Cellvibrio sp. PSBB006: one gene and its partner. The protein of the gene in region 1 interacts with the protein of each later gene in a pairwise test. Links are inferred from orthologs where the notes say so. Each region holds a gene or a part of one and is shown in the gene's direction. Other genes may lie near its edges. The genes, in order: grxD and CBR65_RS00355.

The links.
Region 2: the proteins of grxD (region 1) and CBR65_RS00355 interact in binary tests that used the Escherichia coli proteins (3 or more experiments, as listed by UniProt). The link is inferred for Cellvibrio sp. PSBB006 from one-to-one orthologs.

What each region holds. Positions count from the first base shown.
Region 1 is NZ_CP021382.1:5,045,898-5,049,136, forward strand. Bases 222-3,136 are described here. They hold grxD (Grx4 family monothiol glutaredoxin), read left to right. Parts: upstream 222-1,477; coding sequence 1,478-1,795; downstream 1,796-3,136. Other genes in these bases: CBR65_RS21000 (ATP-binding protein), read right to left, coding at 222-714; CBR65_RS21005 (helix-turn-helix domain-containing protein), read left to right, coding at 952-1,341; CBR65_RS21015 (hypothetical protein), read right to left, coding at 1,899-2,225; lpxL (LpxL/LpxP family Kdo(2)-lipid IV(A) lauroyl/palmitoleoyl acyltransferase), read left to right, coding at 2,406-3,136. Also shown: more of CBR65_RS21000, read right to left, coding at 1-221; more of lpxL, read left to right, coding at 3,137-3,239. UniProt on the Escherichia coli protein: Monothiol glutaredoxin involved in the biogenesis of iron-sulfur clusters.
Region 2 is NZ_CP021382.1:75,857-78,921, forward strand. Bases 100-2,840 are described here. They hold CBR65_RS00355 (BolA family transcriptional regulator), read left to right. Parts: upstream 100-1,181; coding sequence 1,182-1,499; downstream 1,500-2,840. Other genes in these bases: galK (galactokinase), read left to right, coding at 100-636; CBR65_RS00350 (hypothetical protein), read right to left, coding at 869-1,063; CBR65_RS00360 (rhodanese-related sulfurtransferase), read left to right, coding at 1,576-2,529; CBR65_RS00365 (hypothetical protein), read left to right, coding at 2,627-2,840. Also shown: more of galK, read left to right, coding at 1-99; more of CBR65_RS00365, read left to right, coding at 2,841-2,980; CBR65_RS00370 (hypothetical protein), read right to left, coding at 3,046-3,065. UniProt on the Escherichia coli protein: Transcriptional regulator that plays an important role in general stress response. Has many effects on cell morphology, cell growth and cell division. Acts by regulating the transcription of many genes, including dacA (PBP-5), dacC (PBP-6), ampC and mreB.

The sequences.
Region 1 (3,239 bases):
TTCTGCCAGCGTTGTCAGCTCATCTTCACCCTTGAGATGAATTTTGTTGTCATACTGGCCCTGGCTCAGTTGCTTGATATGTTGCACCAGGGCGTGGATGCGTTTGGTGAGAAAGTGTGACAAGGGCAGGGCGGACAACAACGCAAATAAAAACGCCGCGACGGCAATCAATGCCATGTTGGTAGTCTGGTCGCCGGCAAATTCGGCATCGTGCAGGTCGCGCAGGGCCGGATTCAACGGCATTCCCAGATAACCGACGGTACGCGAATTAACCTGCAATTTATGGCGATAAATATCGCGGCGCATGCGCGGATCGCCCGCGACAAGGTTTTGTTCTTTGTCGAGCAACACCACCGCGCGGAACAACGCGCTGACCCGCCGGCTGACGTTAATCGGCGGCGCCATCCCGTCGGGCGGGGTGCCGGGTAACGCATCGGGTGGCAAACGCCGGCTCCGGAAATTGTCCATCATAAAAACGGTCAGGTAATCGGGCCAGGCCTCGGGGTTGCTCCTGAACCAATCCCAATTGCCGTGCTCCTGATAATGTTGTTCCAGCTTTTCAATCAACGGCGCCGCACGGGCAATCTCTTTTTGTTCAATGTAATGCCAGAAACCCCGCTCGAAACTGAAACTGAAGAATGCATAGAGCGCACCGGTCAGCACGGCACTGGTAGCTAGTAAGGCGAGGAAGAACTGGGTTCGAAGTTTAAACATGCCTGGCTCAATCTTGTTGCCGTCAATTTTGCAGTGTGCACTTATGCAGGGTGTGCGATCAATGGCTGGCCCGCTTCCTGCGGGGCTAATTGAATATTAACCCCCTATGATTCTGCGAGTTAAGATGGCGCGTCTTTTCAGGTTTATTCATCCGCGGTTTGTTTTGAGCGCAAATTACGCCATTTATTTTGCGTATTTCGCGTTGTTAGGTTTGCGCGCGACGCAGAAAATGGCGAAATGAAAATAGGCAAAGTACTCAGACAACACCGCAACGCCCAAGGCAAAACCTTGGAGGCGGTATCATTCGTGGCGGGCACCGATGCAGGTAATCTGTCGCGTATCGAGCGGGACGAGCAGCGTCCGTCGCTGGACTTATTAGAAGAAATTGCCCGTGCGTTGGGGTTAACGGTTTCTGCAATATATGCTGAGGTGGAAAGCCAGGCGACAGCCGTCAAGGAGCCGAGCGATCGCTATAAAACGGACAAAAAACGTGCCGCAGAGCTGGAAAAACAGGTTAATCAGCTAACCCGTTACTTTTGTTCGCTTTCTCCGGAAGGTCGGGATTTGGCTCTGAATCTGGTGCAAACCCTCAAGAAAGCACATCCCGCGCGGGACGAGAAGACATAGCTGCCCCGACTTGGGTTATTGCGGATTGCCGAGTAGAATGCCAGCCCGATTCGGCTTGCTTTCTGTAGCACCGCCCCCACTATTTCATCTACTGCGCGCTTGCCGCACCCACCGCAAACAGAGGTCAATTACGGTTATGGACGTTTTGGAAACGATCAAGCAACAAATCACCGAAAACCCGGTCATCCTTTACATGAAAGGATCGCCAAATGCTCCCCAGTGCGGTTTTTCCATGCGCGCATCCCAGGCGCTGATGGCCTGTGGCCAGCGCTTTGCCTATGTTGATGTGCTGACCAACCCCGACATTCGCACCGAACTGCCCAAATTCGCCAATTGGCCGACCTTTCCACAATTGTGGGTAAAAGGAGAGTTGGTTGGGGGATGCGACATCATCACGGAGATGCACGAAAAAGGTGAATTAAAAACCCTCGTCGATGCCGCTGTGGTCAATTAACTGCTGGCGGAAAAGCCAGGCACTGCTGGAACCGGATTGTGTGACGCAGGTGAAAACGCCTGTTCCAGCCCACGTGCTGACTGAAACGGTCACCTGCGTCAATTCAAAACAATCCGCTCCAAAAATAAATTCCGATTAGCGTTACCGCCCCAACGGCGCTAAATATGCACAGTGCCAGGCCAAGCAGACGCTTGCGATCATCGCTGCGTTGATCTTCCTGGTCGCGCAACAATTGATGCGCACGCCAGGCAATATCGCGGGATTTCAGCAGTTTTAACTTGATCTTGTTAAGCGCTGTGATATCGGCAATTATTTTTTGCTGACTTGCCGGGTCGCTGGTTTGCGCGCGTTGCGCATGCAGGTTTTCCAATTGCTGTTCCAGCTCGGCTATTTTCTGGTCGATGTTAGCGGACAGCTCATTGATCTTCATAATTGGGTGCTCTTGCGTCAAACGGTGGCGTTTACCTTAGCAGATATCCGCCGTTGGGGGTGTGTAAACAAACACGCTTTACTGGCTCGTTCATAAACCAGGCGGGCTTGTTATAATCGACATCTTTTTTGTGGGTATGGCACCCGCGTGATCTTTCCGATTCTGGAGTTATCAGCTTTCGTGGATAGAAAAACCGATCCTCAATTTCATATTTCGTTTTATGGCCCGCGCTATTGGTTTACCTGGCTAGGCTTGGGCTTTTTTAAATTGCTAGCGAGCCTGCCGGTATCTATCAGTATGCGGCTGGGTGTGGGCATAGGTTATTTGTTTTACTACTTGGCCCGCCCTCGTCGCCATATCACTGAGGTAAATATTGCGCTGTGTTTTCCAGAGTTAAGCGCGCAGGAACAAGACCAGCTGGTGCGTGGAATCATGCGTGCGGTTGGCATCAGCGTAGTGGAAACGTCGATTGCTCTCTGGGGTAGCGATAAGCAAATCAAAGGTCGTTATACCATCAAAGGTGTAGAGCATATCGAAGCAGTGCAAGCTGAAGGTAAGGGCATTATCTTGATGGGCAGCCATCAAACGACGCTTGATTTGGTGGGGCGTATTTTATCCAGCCATATTACCTTTGATGTCTTGTACCGGCGTGATCCCAATCCGTTGTTGTCCTATATGATTTCCCAGGCGCGCGAACGGTTTGCCACATCCGCCATCCCCCGCGACGATACCCGCCAATTGATCAGGAATCTGCGCAAGGGACATTCTGTGTGGTATGCCCCGGATCAGGACTATGGTTTAAAGCATGGGGTTTTTGCACCTTTTTTTGGTGTGAATGCGGCGACGATTGTGGGCACCGGGCGTATTGCTCAAATGGGTCAGGCAAAGGTGATTCCCATGTCGTATTACCGTAATGCCCAGGGGCATTACGAGATCGAGTTTTATCCACCGCTGGATAATTTCCCCAGCGGTGATGACGTGGCTGACGCGACCCGCACCAATGCGGTTATTGAA
Region 2 (3,065 bases), 5.0 Mb from region 1 along the record:
ATGGATCAGCTGATCTCCGCCTGTGGCCAGGCCGATAGCGCCTTGCTGATTGATTGTCGCGACCTGGGTACCCGCGCCGTGTCGATTCCCCAGGATTGGGAAATTCTGATCGTTCATTCCGGTGTTAAACGCGGTCTGGTAGAGAGTGAATACAACCTGCGGCGGGAGCAATGTGAGGCGGCGGCGCGCTATTTTAATCAGCGCAGCTTGCGTGATGTGCCCTTGGAGCATTTGCTGGCCGCCGAGGCCGCGTTGGAGCCTCTGCTATTTAAACGCGCGCGTCATGTGTTAACAGAGAATGCACGCACGCTTACGGCGGCCGATGCCCTGATGAACGGGGACATGAAAACACTGTCCCGTGTGATGGCAGAATCCCATGCGTCGATGCGCGATGATTTCAATATCACCGTGCCTGCGATAGATACGCTCGTGGATATGTTAAATACAGCCGGGCAAGGTTTGGCCGGCGCACGTATGACCGGTGGTGGTTTTGGCGGATGCGTTGTGGCCGTTGCGCCCCAGTCCCTTATCCCCACCCTGATGGCGACGGTTGAAAACCATTACCAGCAGGAAACCGGCTGCGAGCCTACGCTTATTCTCGCTAAGGCCAGTTCTGGCGCTTTTGCAGGCATTTAACGCTGGTTGTTTGTCGGATTACGCTGCGCTAATCCGACCTACGTTATTGCAAATTCTCCCCCGTAGGTCGGATTAGGCAAAGCCGTAATCCGACAAACTCACTTCCCAAAACCCCGCCACCATTTCAAAAACCAATAACATCGCCGTTCAGCGATAGCCTGAGAATATAAAAGAAGATAAACGAAAACGAACCAGACTTCTCAGTCTGATTCCAGGGATGCTGCACCATCAATCAATGACGCCGTTGTGGGTCCGGTTGACCGATAAATGCGTAATAGTCCTGCTCTAATGTCCGCCCGCGGTTACGGCGTTCGGTGGATTTACGGCGTTTGCGGTGGTACAGGTCGAGGGGCATATCCTTACAAGGATCGCGATCCAAACGGCGATCTCCGCGCCGCCGGTCAATGAAGAATTTGTGCTCGCTCATGGTAATACGTCTGGTTGGTTTAACAGGTCAGAACAGTTCCTTGCTCCAAGTCAACAAAGTGTAGCTGGTTGGAGGTAAAATGCCGGGAATTTTTGTGACCCAAGTCGGAGTTCCAGCGATGAAACCTGTTGAAAGCCAAATCCGCGCCAAGCTGAGTGCGGCATTCCAGCCGATACATATGGACGTAATCAACGAGAGCCATATGCACAGTGTACCACCCGGCTCAGAAAGCCATTTCAAGGTGGTATTGGTATCAGCGGACTTTGCGGGCAAGCGCCAGGTTCAACGCCATCAAGCCATTTATGCCACCTTGGCGGAGGAGTTGGGGGCGGGGGTTCATGCCCTGGCGTTGCATACATACAGCCCGGAGGAATGGCTGGCTAACCAGGCTGTTCCGGATTCGCCCCAGTGCCTGGGCGGCAGTAAGCATCAATAAACTGCCTCTGGTTGTACAAAAATTAAGCGTCTATAATGCGCGCCCTGCATTAACCTGATATTGAAAGTGAAGCCCTATGAGTTCGATTGTTGTTGCTGCCTTGTACAAATTTGTTGCCTTGCCTGACTACGAAGCCATTGCGCCACGCCTGAAAGCGCAATGTGATCAACTGGGCTTGAAAGGCACCTTGCTGTTGGCGGAAGAAGGGATCAACGGCACGGTTGCTGGTACTCGCGACGGCATTGACGGCTTGCTCGATTACCTCAAAAGCGATCCGCGCCTGAGCAACTTGTCGCACAAAGAGTCTTACTACGAAGGCATGCCGTTTTACCGGATGAAAGTAAAACTCAAGAAAGAAATCGTGACCATGGGCGTCAACGGCATAGATCCGCAAAAGATTGTGGGCACTTACGTTAAGCCCCAGGACTGGAATGCCCTGATCAGTGATCCTGAGGTGGTCGTGGTGGATACCCGCAACCATTACGAATATTCCATCGGTACCTTTGAAGGTGCGATAGATCCCAGGACGGAAACCTTTCGGGAATTTCCGGGGTTCGTGGCCAAAAACCTGGACCCGAGCAAACACAAGAAAGTCGCTATGTTTTGCACCGGCGGTATTCGCTGTGAAAAATCGACGGCTTACCTGAAAGAGCAGGGCTTTGATGAGGTATATCACCTTGAAGGCGGCATCCTTAAGTATCTGGAAGAAGTGCCGGAAGAAGAGAGCCTGTGGCGCGGTGAGTGCTTTGTATTTGATAACCGCGTGGCGGTTAATCACAGCTTGCAAAAGGGTGTTTACGATCAATGCCACGGGTGTCGCCACCCGATTACCGAGGAAGACAAGCTCTCTACGTTTTACATCCCCGGTGTCAGTTGCCCTCGGTGCTATGAGCAACTGACGCCGGAGCAGAAAGAGCGTTTTACTGAACGCCAGAAGCAGATTGAACTGGCCAAGCAACGTAATGAATTGCACATTGGTGCCTTACCACCAGCGCGGCAAAAACGTACATCGGCTTCTGCAAAGTCATAAATGAGTAGAGTTAGGTGCCATTTACCATGTGATGGCTTCGCGGTCAGGAGAGCATGTGGTTTAATGCCGACTTCATCGCAATCATGCAGAGATTTTTATGGACTTTGATGCTTGGGAGGCAGACCTCGCTGCCGGTACAGCTACTCACGCTTGTGGCTTCGTATTGAAAATCGAAGGTAATCCACGTAATCCATCCTCGGTTGATCCGGGCAAATTTCCTCCCGACTTGAGCTTTGCTGACCAGGCGCGTTTGTTGCGTTGCGGCATGGAGTTTCTGGCTAAAGCGGCATCAGACAATGGTGCGACGCATTACAGCAGCAAGAGTGGTTATGCACGCGCGGATGATCCGCGTATGGCGGCCATCAAGGCACGTGAGGAAGAAGCCAAACGCTATGCTGAGCGCAGCGACAAACCCAAGCGGTCAGTCCTGTCGTTGAAGAAAAGCAGTTGATCGAGAGGCAATAAAAAAACGGCGCAACCCCCAAGGGCTGCGCCGTTTTTTTATATGTGCGGAAATTACAACAGGCCGCGCAGTT